One region of the Mycobacterium sp. C31M genome, then DNA from elsewhere that is predicted to be linked to it. Evidence: predicted binding sites of a transcription regulator. Region 1 holds the regulator's gene; each other region holds the start of a gene.
The links. Region 1 encodes LexA, which represses DNA repair genes until DNA is damaged. Its sites were predicted from a motif close to CGAACANNTGTTCG; they were not measured.
Positions count from the first base shown of each region.

Region 2: a site for LexA is predicted at 1,707-1,720, ahead of ACLBYA_RS05165 (DUF222 domain-containing protein). Genes of this name have one in related genera too.
Region 3: a site for LexA is predicted at 2,380-2,393, ahead of ACLBYA_RS27490 (DUF222 domain-containing protein). Genes of this name have one in related genera too.

Region 1 is NZ_JBKFAX010000010.1:111,049-115,293, forward strand. Features, by position in the region: gene ACLBYA_RS16650 (LGFP repeat-containing protein) at 1-1,757, shown strand, start outside; gene lexA (transcriptional repressor LexA) at 1,758-2,432, opposite strand; gene ACLBYA_RS16660 (oxygenase MpaB family protein) at 2,494-2,922, opposite strand; gene ACLBYA_RS16665 (TetR/AcrR family transcriptional regulator) at 2,921-3,427, shown strand; gene ACLBYA_RS16670 (hypothetical protein) at 3,428-3,790, opposite strand; gene ACLBYA_RS16675 (LysM peptidoglycan-binding domain-containing protein) at 3,941-4,245, shown strand, end outside.
Region 2 is NZ_JBKFAX010000003.1:54,809-59,053, reverse strand. Features, by position in the region: gene ACLBYA_RS05175 (TetR/AcrR family transcriptional regulator) at 1-458, shown strand, start outside; gene ACLBYA_RS05170 (saccharopine dehydrogenase family protein) at 455-1,510, shown strand; gene ACLBYA_RS05165 (DUF222 domain-containing protein) at 1,893-3,182, shown strand; gene ACLBYA_RS05160 (thioesterase family protein) at 3,262-4,083, opposite strand; gene ACLBYA_RS05155 (SMP-30/gluconolactonase/LRE family protein) at 4,093-4,245, opposite strand, start outside.
Region 3 is NZ_JBKFAX010000022.1:105,151-109,395, forward strand. Features, by position in the region: gene ACLBYA_RS27480 (alkaline phosphatase family protein) at 1-129, opposite strand, end outside; gene ACLBYA_RS27485 (MOSC domain-containing protein) at 152-811, shown strand; gene ACLBYA_RS27490 (DUF222 domain-containing protein) at 933-2,240, opposite strand; gene ACLBYA_RS27495 (Rv0518 family GDSL lipase) at 2,485-3,195, opposite strand; gene ACLBYA_RS27500 (acyltransferase family protein) at 3,265-4,245, opposite strand, start outside.

The DNA.
Region 1 (4,245 bases):
CCGACAGCGACCTGGGCTTCCCGACCATCGACGAGGGACCCGGGCGCGCCGCCAACAGCCGCAACGTCACCTTCAACGCACCCGACAGCCCGGTCATCTTCTGGACCCCGGACACCGGTGCCCGGGTAGTCCGCGGCGCGATCAACAGCGCCTGGGACGCCGTGGGCGGCTCGGCCGGTGTCCTGGGTGTGCCCAGCGATGACGAGACCACCAACGGCGATGTCGTCGCGCAGAAGTTCACCGGCGGCGAGATCTCCTGGGATCGCAAGACCCGCACCTTCACCACCACTCCGCCCGAGCTGGCCGGCCAGCTGGGTGCGGTCGAAGTGCCCTCGGATGCCACCTCGGCGATCGCCGCGGCGCGTCGGGCCGCCGGTGGCGCGCTCGGCCCGCTGGGTGCCGAGGAGGGCGCGCAGTACGCGATCGGCGCCGACGGTGTCGGGCAGAACTACACCGGCGGCAAGATCTTCTACAGCCCGGCCACCGGCGCCAATGTGGTGACCGGTCAGGTGCTGGCCAAGTACGAGAGTGTCGGCGGCCCCACCGGTGACCTCGGGTTCCCCACCGCGAGTGAGGGTGACGGCGGGCTGGCCCCGCAGAGCGCGGTGGTGCCGTTCGCCGCCGAGGACAAGCCGGTCATCTTCTGGACCCCTGATTTCGGCGCGGTGATCGTCCGCGGCGCGATGAACGCGGCCTGGGACAAGCTCGGCGGCGCGACCGGTGAACTCGGCGCGCCCAAGACCGATCAGACCGACAACGGCGGTGTCATCACTCAGCAGTTCAGTGGCGGCTCGATCTCCTGGGACAAGGCCGCCAACAGATTCAGCACCGAGCCCGCCGGGCTGCAGTCGCAGCTGGCCGGCCTGGAGGTGCCCGGCGCGGACGCGCCGCAGGCACCCGCCGAGTCCCCGGAAGCCGCACCGGCCGCCGATGGCGACAAGTGGTACACCTGGCGCTGGTGGTGGTTGCTCGGCCTGATCCCGCTGCTGGGTCTGATCGCCGTGATCGCCGTCGCGGTGCTGCGTAACCGGCGGCCACGCGAAGACGATCACCTCGACGAACCGTATGACCGCGGCTACGGCGGCTACGAGGACCGGTACGAGAGCCGGGAGGACGAGTTCCATACCGGACCCGCCAACGACTACGTCCAGCCCAGTCAGTGGGCGTCGGTGCCCGCGGACAGCGAGACCCCGCCATATGCCAAGCGCACGGCGGAGGCCGGTCTGGCCCCGGCCGAGGACGTCGTCGACGAGCCCGACGACTTCGACCGGGATGTCGACGATGCCGACGAGCATGAGTACGAATACGGCGCCGACGACCGCTTCGGCGACGAACTGGAGACCCCGGATATCGCGGCCGAACCGCCGGCCGACTTGCCATTGTTCGACGATGACGCCATCGACACCGCGCCGACCCGGATCGAGTCGCTGCCGTTCGAGTCCGCACTTGAGGAGCCGGTGCTCGCGGAGCCCGAACCGGAGCCGCGGCTGGAGCAGCCGACGGCGGTGATGGACGTCCCGAGCGGGCGACACGCCGCTGCCTCATCAGATGACGAGGCCGACGACGCCGGCTGGACCTCCATGCGGCTGGCCACCACCGACCGGTACCGGGCGCCCGAGGGCTATCCGGTCAAGGCCGATACCAAGACCGGCCTGTACTGGGCGCCGGGCAGCCGTGGCTACCGCGACACCGAGGCCGAGATCTGGTTCGCCAGTGAGGAATTCGCACAGGCGAACGGGTTCATCCGGGCAGACTGATCAGACCTTGCGGATGACGGTGACGACCTTGCCCAGGATGACGGCGTCGTTCCCGTCGATCGGGTCGAACGCCGGGTTGTGCGGCATCAGCCACACCTGACCACGGGTCCGCTTGAAGGTCTTCACGGTGGCCTCACCGTCGATCATTGCGGCGACGATATCGCCGTTGTCGGCGACGTTCTGCTGCCGGACGACCACCCAGTCGCCATCGCAGATCGCCGCGTCGATCATCGACTCGCCGACCACCTTGAGCAGGAACAGCGAACCCTCGCCGACCAACTCGCGGGGCAGCGGGAAGACGTCCTCGACGGCCTCCTCGGCCAGGATGGGTCCGCCGGCCGCGATCCGGCCGAGCACCGGTACGAACGTCGGCTCGGGCAGGCTGTCGGAGCCCGCCACATCCGTAGCCACGATGGGTGTGACGTTGTCGTCGGCCCCGCGGACGTCCACCGCGCGCGGGCGGTTGGGGTCGCGGCGCAGGTAGCCCTTTTTCTCCAGGGTGCGCAACTGGTGCGCCACCGATGACGTCGAGGTCAACCCGACGGCGTCGCCGATCTCCCGGATGCTCGGTGGATAACCGCGAGTGGTGACCGAGGTACGGATGACCTCGAGAATGGTGCGCTGACGCTCGGTCAGACCGGAGCGTGCCTCAGGGGTGTTGGTGCTGTCGCTCATATGGCCGAATGTAGTCGCCACGCCCGAGATAATCAAACATGTGTTCGAGGCGTGTCGTGGCTCAGCGGCGGCGCGGTATCCCCGTCGACCACAGCGCCCAGGCGATCGGCACCGGCTGGAAGAACAATCGCAAGGCCAGCGAGAAGTAGGTCAGGCGGTCCGGCAGCACCCGGTAGGCGAAGCGGATGGCCCGGTAGATGCGCTGAAGCTCGCGCTCCTCGTCCGCGCTCCAGGTGACACCGAGTTTGGCGCGCAGCCGCGGGTCGAGCAGCCCGATCACCGACAGATAGTTCAGCCGCAGGCCGGGTCGCAGGGCCCGGCGCGCCACCGGATGCAGCACCCGGGGCGCCGACGGCGGCAGTTCCACCTTGCCGGTTTTCATCTCCTCGATCAGCTGACGGGCCTGCGGAGTGGCTTCCAGCCGGTCGACCCATGATTCGAAGTAGGCGTCCATCTCGGCGGGGGTGTTCGGGTAGTCGCGCATCGGCATGTGCAACAGCCGGGGCCAGTCTGCGGTTGTCGCGCAGCAGTTCCACCTTCTCGGCAACGGCCTCGGTGCCGCCGTAGGTCCAGCGCAGCACCGAGTCCACCGACCGGATCGCGCGACCGCCCGGATCGCGCGACCGCCCGGATCGCCGTGGAAGGCGGCCGAACAGGCGCCGGCGATCGAGGAGCTGTTGCGGTCGGTCGCCATGGCCGCGCCCGAGACCCGGCTCATCCGCCATCTGGCCGAGCGGCCCGACCATGTACGCACATTCGACAACATCTCCGGGTTGAACGCCACCCTGCTGGCGATGGCCACCCTGCACATGGGCCACTACCGGGACCGGTATCGCGACGACCTCAGCGCCAGGGCGCTGGCCTGGCTGTTCTACAACATGGCTGTGGCGACCACACTGCGCTATATCGAGAGCGACGATCCGATCAGTCTCGACGAGCTGCGGCGCGGCCTGAGGTTCGCCTCCACCGGTCTGCTGGCCGGCGGCCGCGGCTGATCAGCGCTTGCCGCCGGGAATCCGGTCGGCGATCCAGCCGAGGCGGGCGACCGTACTCTCCAGCGGGTCGATGACCTCGGCCAACCGTTGGATGGTGGGCAGCCGCTGGGAGATCAGGCCCGCCTCGGCGGCGATCTTCTCGGCGTGCACGTCGATGCCGTGCGCCGATTCGCTGAGCCCGGTGATCTGGGTGGCGATGGTCTCAGCATGCCGGTTGATGCCGGCGGCGCTCTCGCTGAGTGCGGCGATGTTCTCCGCGATGAACTGGGCCGAGCGGCGTAGTTCGGAGATGTCCTCCAGGGCCTGAATGGCCAGCGCGATCAGTGCGCGCGGCGAACGCCTGGTCCGGCCGGTGGTCGTCATGGGGTCATTCAACACGTCGGCCGCGCTCACTTGTCGGTGGTCGCCGCTATCGTTTCGCAACAGTTCGATCACGTGTTCTATTCATCGAACAGATGATCGATTAGTATTTCGAACATAGAAGCGAACGTTACTCACCGGGAGGTAAGGCACATGACGATTCTCGAGGCACGAAGCGATGTGCGCGGCCGTTCGGCTGTCCGGCCGCAGGAGTTGGAGCGCCGCCCGGCGGCGGCCGCCGAGGTATGGCCGCTGCCGCGCGATGTCGTGGTGCGAAGGCGTCGCCGGCCGCAGACCCGTCGGCCCGGTGGTGGCGCGGTCGGGTATCGCGGTACCGGTGTGCTGATGTCGCGCGCATCGCACCGTCGCCGGCCCATCACACCCGTCGCGACAGTGTTGTTGGCGCTGCTCGCCGGTGGTTTCACGCTCTGGCTGGGGCTGGTGGCCCAGGTCGGCGC
Region 2 (4,245 bases), on a different contig from region 1:
ACTACTATTTCGGCTCCAAGGACGGTCTGCTCCATCAGGCCGCCGTGCATGCCACCCGTCGATGGGCGCAGGGACCGCTGCGAAATGCGGTCGACCTCGGCGAGACCGACCCCAAGGCAAGACTGACGGCAGTGTTGCAAGGATTTCTGGACGACCTGCGCACCGATCGCTCGGACGCAGTCGCGGCCATCGAGGTCTTCGCCCAGGCAGAGCGCAGCGACGCGTTGCGCGAGGAGCTGCGGTCCGCCTACGACGACTTCCGCGCGGCCGTCGGCGACAGCCTGGGACCAGCGATGGCCGCCCTCGACGGTGCACAAGTCCGCTCCGTGGCAACGATTCTCATCGCATTGTTCGACGGCCTGGCGGTTCAGTCCATCTTCGATCCCGAGAACGTCCCGGCCGCGAGCGAACTGGTGGATGCGCTGGCGCTCCTCGCCGATGTGGCCGCCGAGTCATGACCGGGTCGGGCGCAATCGTCATCGCCGGCGGCTACGGACTGGTGGGCCGCCTGCTCGGCGAGCGACTCGCTCCACGGTTTCCGGGTCAGCTGATCGTCAGCGGACGGGATCGAACGCGTGCACAGGACGTGGCCGGTGCGCTCGGATATGGCACACGCGCTGCTCATCTCGATGCAGCCGACCCGGCGTCGGTACAAATGCTGATCCGCACCGAACAACCCGCCCTGGTGGTTTCCTGCGCCGCCAGGACCGAGGCGGCACTGGCCGCGGGCTGCCTGCAGTCCGGCGTGAACTACACCGACGTCTCGGCGGACGCCGACGGAATCGCGGCGGTGGAGGACCTACGTCCGATCGCTATCGAGCACGGAGCCACCGGCGTGCTCAGTGTGGGAGTCGCGCCTGGGCTGACGAATCTTCTTGCCCGGGAGGTCTGCTCGGGATTGGAACAGATCGATCGCCTCGACATCGGGGTTCAGCTCAGCATCGGTGACGAACACGGGGTCGCGGCGATGGACTGGACGTTGGCCAATCTCGCGGTGCCCTTTGCGGTGGCCCAGCGTGGTGGCCAGAGCACGGAATTGCCGTTCGCGACGCGGCGACAGCTCGACTTCGGCGGACCGTCACGAATCTCTGGCGCCGGGTTCAACTTTCCCGAACAACGCACATTGGCTCGGACGCTGGAGATTCCCACCGTGCGGTCATGGCTGGCGCTACAGCCGCGGGCGGTGCACACGACGGCCGTGATCGGCGCGCGCATCGGAGCAGCCCGGATTCTCGGGTCGGCCGCGGTACGCGACCCACTGGTTCGGTTGATGTCGCGGCTTCCGCATGCGGCCGGCGGATTCGCCGTCTGCGCCGAGGCGACGGGCATCCGCGACGGCCGTTCGCTGCGGGTCGGGGCCTTCCATCGTGGCCGGGGCGAGGCGGCGATGACCGCGCAGGTCGCGCATCTTGTGGTGGCCCATCTGATGAAGACGGAGGAACGCCCTGGGGTCTGGCACGTCGAGCAACTGCACTCGGCACCGGATCTGCTGAGCGCGATCGTCGGCTGAGCGGCGTGGCAGAACTGTCACCGATGTCCTGAGACATGCCCCGCGTACTTGCCGCGCCGAAACCCGCGTAGCCGGGGTTGGGTTCCCCGCTACTACCCCCAGTACGCGGGCTTCGTGCCGGTATTCGCCGCCCGTCGAAATGTTCAGGAAGTTCTTAAGGATTTTCGTTGTCAGGGTTGACGTTCAGGCGTAGACTCGAACACAAGTTCGAATTGCTGTTGCTCCCGCTTCGGTGAGCACGCGCCGGCGACATCGGTCGTCGACAAGGTTCGACCGTACCCTTCGGGGTGGTTGGGCGGTGCTGGCTGGGGCGGGCCGTGATGGCCTGGTGTGGAAGGTGGGTCCCGCGATGGACGCCGCTTGTCTTGAGTCTTTTCTGAATATGTTGATCGACGATCTCACGCCGTCTGCTGCGCCGGAGGCGGATGTGGGCCGGACGTTGTTTCACCTGTTGGAGTGTCCGCGGATCGTGGATGAGCAGTCGTTGTTGGCGGTGTTGGTGGCTGCGGTGACCGCGCGCAATCTGTTCGATTTCGTGATCGCGTCCGCGGTCGCCGCCGCGGAACGGCTCGGGGTGCCGGCGCGTAAGCACCTGAAATCCGGTTCGGACCTGCTCACCTCGGTCGGGATGTCCCCGGGTGCGGCGCAACGGGCCGTACGGGTCGGGCGAGCTGCGCCGGGTCTGGCGGCGTTGACGCGGGCCCAACGGCTGGGCGGGGTGGGGATCGAGTTCGCCGATGCGGTCGGGCTCGGGGTCGCCCATGTGCATTCCCGGGTGCCGTTGTCCGAGGAGGATCGGGCGACGGTGGTGAGGAAGTTGATGATCAAGACCACCCCGGCCGAGGTGGCCGAGAAGGCGCGGGCGATCGCCATCGACCGCACCGCGACACAACCACCCGGTGAGCGGGCGGTGCCGGTCGCGGAGGACGCCGCCCTCAATGTCGTGGCTATCGTGCGGAACAGCGACGGCCGGTCGATCGTGACCATGGATCTGGACGCGGTGACCGCAGAAGAGTTCATGGCGGCCTCGGATCCGTTGACCCGACCGGTGCCGCTGCCGGACGGGTCCCCGGATCCGCGGCCGCCGGGGCGGCGCCGCGCGGATGCGTTCGGGCAGATTGTGTGCACCTATCTGTCGCACTCGGACCGGCCCATGTCCGGGGGCGTGCTGCCGCACGTCACCCTGATCCGGCCACCACAGACCTGTGTCAGGGGCGAAGAAGGTGTGGATCAGCTCGGGTTCACCGGGCCCGTCAGCGCCGCCACCGCGGATCTGATCGCGTGCGACAGCACGCTGAGCACGGTGATCGTCGACCACACCGGCGTCCCACTGGATGTCGGCCGCAGCGAACGCCTGTTCCCGCCACATATCCGTAAAGCGTTGGGGATCCGGGACGGTGGGTGTGCCTTCCCGGGGTGTGGGCGGCCGGTGTCGTGGTGCGATGCCCACCACATCACCCCGTGGAGTGAAGGCGGGACCACCTGTCTGGACGGCGGGGTGTTGTTGTGCCGGATGCACCACACCCTGATCCACCACAGTGGCTGGCAGGTCTACCTCGGCCCCGACCGCCACCCCTGGTTCATCCCACCACACGACCCGACGGGACCCGCACCCGAGCATCTCAGATCCCACGCGAGACGAACCATGACACACCTACCCACGGCTGCCTGACCCAAAGCTGCACGGCACCTTGAAAACTCCATAGTGAACCGTGGGGCGCGGAGCGTCCCGAGTCGTTGTCCGCGGATGGTCAGCGTCTCGGGACGCGCGGCGGTCGGCGGCGCACCAGCACCGACTGCTGGATCGCGCCGATCGGTCCGCACTCGTCGAACAGCGTGCCCAAGGTGGTTCCGATGCCGTCGGGCCCGTAGTTGGTCTCGGCGCGGATGCCGATCCACTCGCCGTCCGGAACCCGGTGGATGTGCACCACCAGGTCGGTGTTCAGGAAGGTCCATGTCCGGATGTCGATCTTGGTGCCGATACCGTTGGCGTCATCGGCGACGGTGAACAAACGCTCAAGCGGCGTCATCACCTCGCCCTTGACCAGGTCCACGGTCGGGCGGATCCACGACTCGCCCGGCCCGTCGGCCAACGGCTTTGTCAGCCAACGCCAGTCGACGCTGTGAACATAGTTGGGATCCCAATCCTTGGCCATATCACGGCTTTTGGCGTCGGCGAGCGGGCGCAGTGGCGGCGCCGGCGCGTGGACCACCTCGGCGGTGTCCTGCTGCTGCAACCGCCATCCGCTGGCCCGGGCCACCGGCCGGGGCGCTCCGTCGGGTCCCGGCGCCAGCAGCTCGGCCGAGATCAGTTCGATCTGCGATCCGGTACGTTCTTTGGTGGCCCGCGCCCACAGATCGCCCTCGGCGGGGACCGGCCCGAGCAGATCGATCAGCACCCGGCTCAATCGGGTATCCGACCGCTGCTCACAGCGCTCCAACGCGCGGACCAACAGGGCTGACGGCGGAGCGCCGTGCTGGATGGCAGGCGACCAGGTGCTGCGCACCAGATCGGATGCGGCGAATTTCTCGCCGATCGGATCGTCGGCATCAACGAGCGTGTAGTAGGACATGCGTGCCCTTCAGTAGGCGGCCGGAACGTCGACGGTGACAGCATCGAGGGTGGACAACTTGGTGCCACGCAACCGTTCCGGGTAGGCATCGGTGGACGACAGCAGGAACAGGGTGCGTCCCTCCGGGCCACCCAGTGCGCACGCGATGGCAGCCCGGTCATT
Region 3 (4,245 bases), on a different contig from region 1:
GGCCACCCGACGCACACCGTCCAGACCCAGACCCACCCGATCGGTCTCCCCCTCGACACCCAGCACCGCGAGTACCGACGGGATCAGATCGGCCAGGGCACCGTCGCCGTAGCGGGGAGTGACGAACATGCAGCCAGACTAGGCTTGGCTCATGTCGAGTGTGCTGACGGTCAACATCGCCCATCCCATGACCAATCCGGACACCAAGAAGAAGCCGACCGGGATCGACAAGCGTCCTACCGATGAGCCCGTCGGTGTGCGCGCACCCGGCCCGATGCAGGGCGGACTGGGCAGCGGGCTGATCGGCGACCTGGTCAGTGAGCAGAAGCACCACGGCGGCGACGATCAGGCCGTCTACGCCTATGCCCGTGAGGATCTCGACGACTGGGAACGTGAACTCGGCCGCTCGATCGGCAACGGCGCGTTCGGCGAGAACCTGACGACCGCCGGCGTCGACGTCACCAATGCACTCGTCGGCGAGCGCTGGCACATCGGGTCGGACGGCCTGATCCTGGAGGTGACCCGTCCGCGGACGCCGTGCCGGACCTTCTCGGCGTGGCTGGAGATCGACGGCTGGATCAAGACCTTCACCCGGCAGGCCGTGCCGGGCGCCTATCTCCGGGTGATCTCGGCCGGCACCGTTCGCACCGGCGACACCATCGAGGTCGTCGAACGCCCGGACCACGATGTGACGATCGGCATGGTGTTCCGCGCGATGATGACCGAACCCGCGTTGTGGCCCGAGCTCCTGGCCGCCGACGCGCTTCCCGAGCCGTTGAAGGAGAAGGCTCGCAAGCACCGGGTGTCCTGAGCCGCCGAACCGGCCGCAGTTGGGCTGTCCGCCAACACAATCTGTGCCGGATCAGCGACTCAGGACACTGAAGGCCCCGCATTTCACTGTTGAGTTGTCAAGGTGCTATTGAGCTTTGGGGTTATGCAGCGGTAGGTAGATCTGTCATGGTTCTTCGGGCGTGTGATCGCAGATGCTCTGTTTCGGGTCCTGCCGGGTCGTGGGGTGGGATGAACCACGGGTGGCGGTCGGGGCCGAGGTAGACCTGCCACCCGCTGTGGTGGATGAGGGTGTGGTGCATCCGGCATAACAACACTCCGCCGTCCAGGCTGGTGGTGCCGCCTTGGCTCCACGGGATGATGTGGTGGGCATCGCACCAGGACCCGGGTCGCCCACACCCCGGGAACGCACACCCGCCATCCCGGATCCCCAAGGCTTTACGGATGTACGGCGGGAACAGGCGTTCACTGCGCCCCACATCCAAAGGGACATGATGGTGGTCGACGACCACCGAGCTCAGCGTGCTGTCACACGCGATCAGATCCGCGGTCGCCGCACTGACCGGGCCGGTGAACCCCAGTGCGTCCACGGCACCAACCTGGGCCGGGCGGATCAGGGTCACGTGCGGGAGTACCCCGCCGGACATGGGCCGGTCCGAGTGCGACAGGTAGGTGTGCACGATCTGGCCCATCGCATCCGCTCGGCGCCGCCCCGCCGGTCGGGGGTCTGGGGAGCCGTCCGGCAGCGGCACCGGGCGACACAGCGGATCCAACGCCGCGAGCAGCGCTTCTGCCGTCAGCGCGTCCAGGTCCATGGTCGCGGTGGTGCGGCCTTCGGCGTTCTGCACCAGGGCCATGTCGTTGAGGGCGGTGTCCTCGGCCACCGGGACTTTTCGCTCCTCGGGTGGTTGTTTCGCGGTGCGATCAATCGCGATCGCCCGCGCCTTGTCCTTCACCTGCGCCGGGGTGGTCTTGACCATCAACTTCGTGACAACCGCCGCCTGATCGGCCTCGGACAACGGCACTCGGCTGTGGATGTGGGCGACCCCGAGCACGACGGCGTCGGCGAACTCGATCCCCACCCCACCCAGGCGTAGCGCCCGCGTCAACGCCGCCAGATCCGGTGCCGCCCGCCCGACCCGCGCCGCCCGGTACGCCGCACCAGGCGACATCCCGATCGCGGTGAGCAGATCAGACCCCGACTTCAGGCGCTTGCGCGCCGGCACCCCCAACCGCTCGGCCGCGGCCACCGCGGACGCGATCACAAAGTCGAACACATTCCGCGCCGTCACCGCAGCCACCAACACCGACAGAACCGCCGGCTCATCCACCACCCGCGGACACTCCAACAGATGGAACAACGTCCGCCCCACATCCGCATCCGGCGCAGGAGACGGCGTGAGATCGTCGATCAACGCATTCAGAAAAGACTCAAGACAAGCGGCGTCCATCGCGGGACCCACCTTCCCCACCAGGCCATCACAACCCGATCCAGCCAGCACCGCCCAACCGCCCCGACGGGTACGGTCGAACCTTGTCGACGACCGACGTCGCCGGCGCGTGCTCACCGAACCGGGAGCAATAGCAATTCGAACTTGTGTTCGATTCTATGTTCGAACACAAGCGCTGGCAAGGGAAATGCTTAAGAAATTCCTGAGTGTTTCGGCGGGCAGCGAACGCCGCGAAAGCTGGGGACTACCGACTCGGCGTCAACTGTGCACCCATCAACCGCGCAATCTTCTCGGCCAGGTACTGGTGGCCGGCATCGGTCGGATGCACACCGTCGGCAGCGATCAGGTCCGGCCGCCCGACGAACCAGCGCTCTTCGAGCGGGTCGACGAACCGCGCCCCCGACGAACGCGCCACCGATGCCAGCGCGTCCCGGATGCGCAGGATCGACACCGGCACATCAGCGGCGGGCCACGGCGGTCCGATGACGAGCAGACGGGCATTGGGCGCGATGACGCGCACCAGATCGAACGCGCCGCGGGCCTGGTTGACCACCTCGGTGACGTCGACGGGCTGGTCGTTGCGAGACCCGAAGAACACCACCAATCGGTCGTCGGGCCGCACCGCGCGGGTGGTCAGGTCCCAGAACAGGCTGCCTCGGTCACCGCGCACGCCGTACCCGGCGCGCCCCTCGGCCGCCACATCGGGCACCACCGGGCGGCCCTGACCCGCCAGGATGTCCCACGCCCGCGCCGGCCAGCCGGCCGCACCGAGACCGCCCCAGTCGGTGCCGTTGGTATAGGAATCGCCGATCACTGCCACCCTGCTCAGCGGCGTGTCGATGGTGAGCGGCCGCACCCGGCCGGGATGCGCGGGAACGACCGCAACCACCAACGCCACGGCAACCACAGCCACCACCAGGTGCGCGAACCGTCGCACCAGATCATGCATGCTCATCGGGCGTCAGCCTACTCTAGGAAAGGGGCGAGATACTGTGCGGCGCAGTGCTATTGAGATATCCGCGACTCAGGCTGACAACCTGGTGTCAGGTTGGTCGGAGTCGACCCGGCGCACCCTGGGCACGGAACGGGGCGGACCGACCATCTGGCGCATCCAGTGCCGGGCCGGTTCCTCGACGGCGTGATAGAGGAGGACCGACGCCGCGAGCGTTACCGCGAACACCGCGACCAGCCACCAGACTCCCCCGGGCGCGGCCATGGTCAGCTCGAATTGCTTTGCCGCCCAGATCCACGCGGTGTGCACGAGTTCGTGGACCATATAGAGGCTGAACGAGATCTGCCCGCCGTAGACCAGCACCCGCGCGGACAGCAGCCGCGGCAGCGTGCCCGCGCCGATGGAAAGCGTCACCACCAGGGGCACGAACAACAGATCGACCACCCCGCCACTGTCGATCACATCAGGGATCGGATGCGCGTCCAGCCAGTACAGGCTTCCCACAATCGTGGCGGCCAGGACAATCGATGCGACACCCGCCGCGGTGCGGGCGCGGTCGCTGGGATGCAGTCTGCGAACCGCCGCGCAGGCGATGACGCCCGCGGTGAACTGCATCAGGATGCGCGGCAGCCAGCTCCACGGCGTGTAGAACTGCCCGCTGGCCAACAGGAACATGACCGGCGGCAGGGTCGCCGCGAAGGACAACAGCAGCAGGCTGCGCGCCCGGGTGGCCGAGGCCAGCCGGAAGACAACGAGCGCCAGGAAACCGAAAATCAGATAGGCGAGCCACTCCGCGCTGATCGACCAGGCAGGTCCGTCCCAGCTCGAACCGTCGAAGTACGGCTGGTACCACAGCTGCACCAGGAACAGCTGGCGGATGTAGCTGGTGGCGGTCAACGTGTCGGCGACCTCGGAGGGAAACCGCCCGACGTAGAGCGTGAAGATGATCCACAGGGCGGCCAGGTGCAGCGTGACCAGGTAGACGGGCCACACCCGGGCCAGGCGCATCCACAGGAAGTGCAGGGTGTCCCGGGTCGACCACGTCGGCCCCAT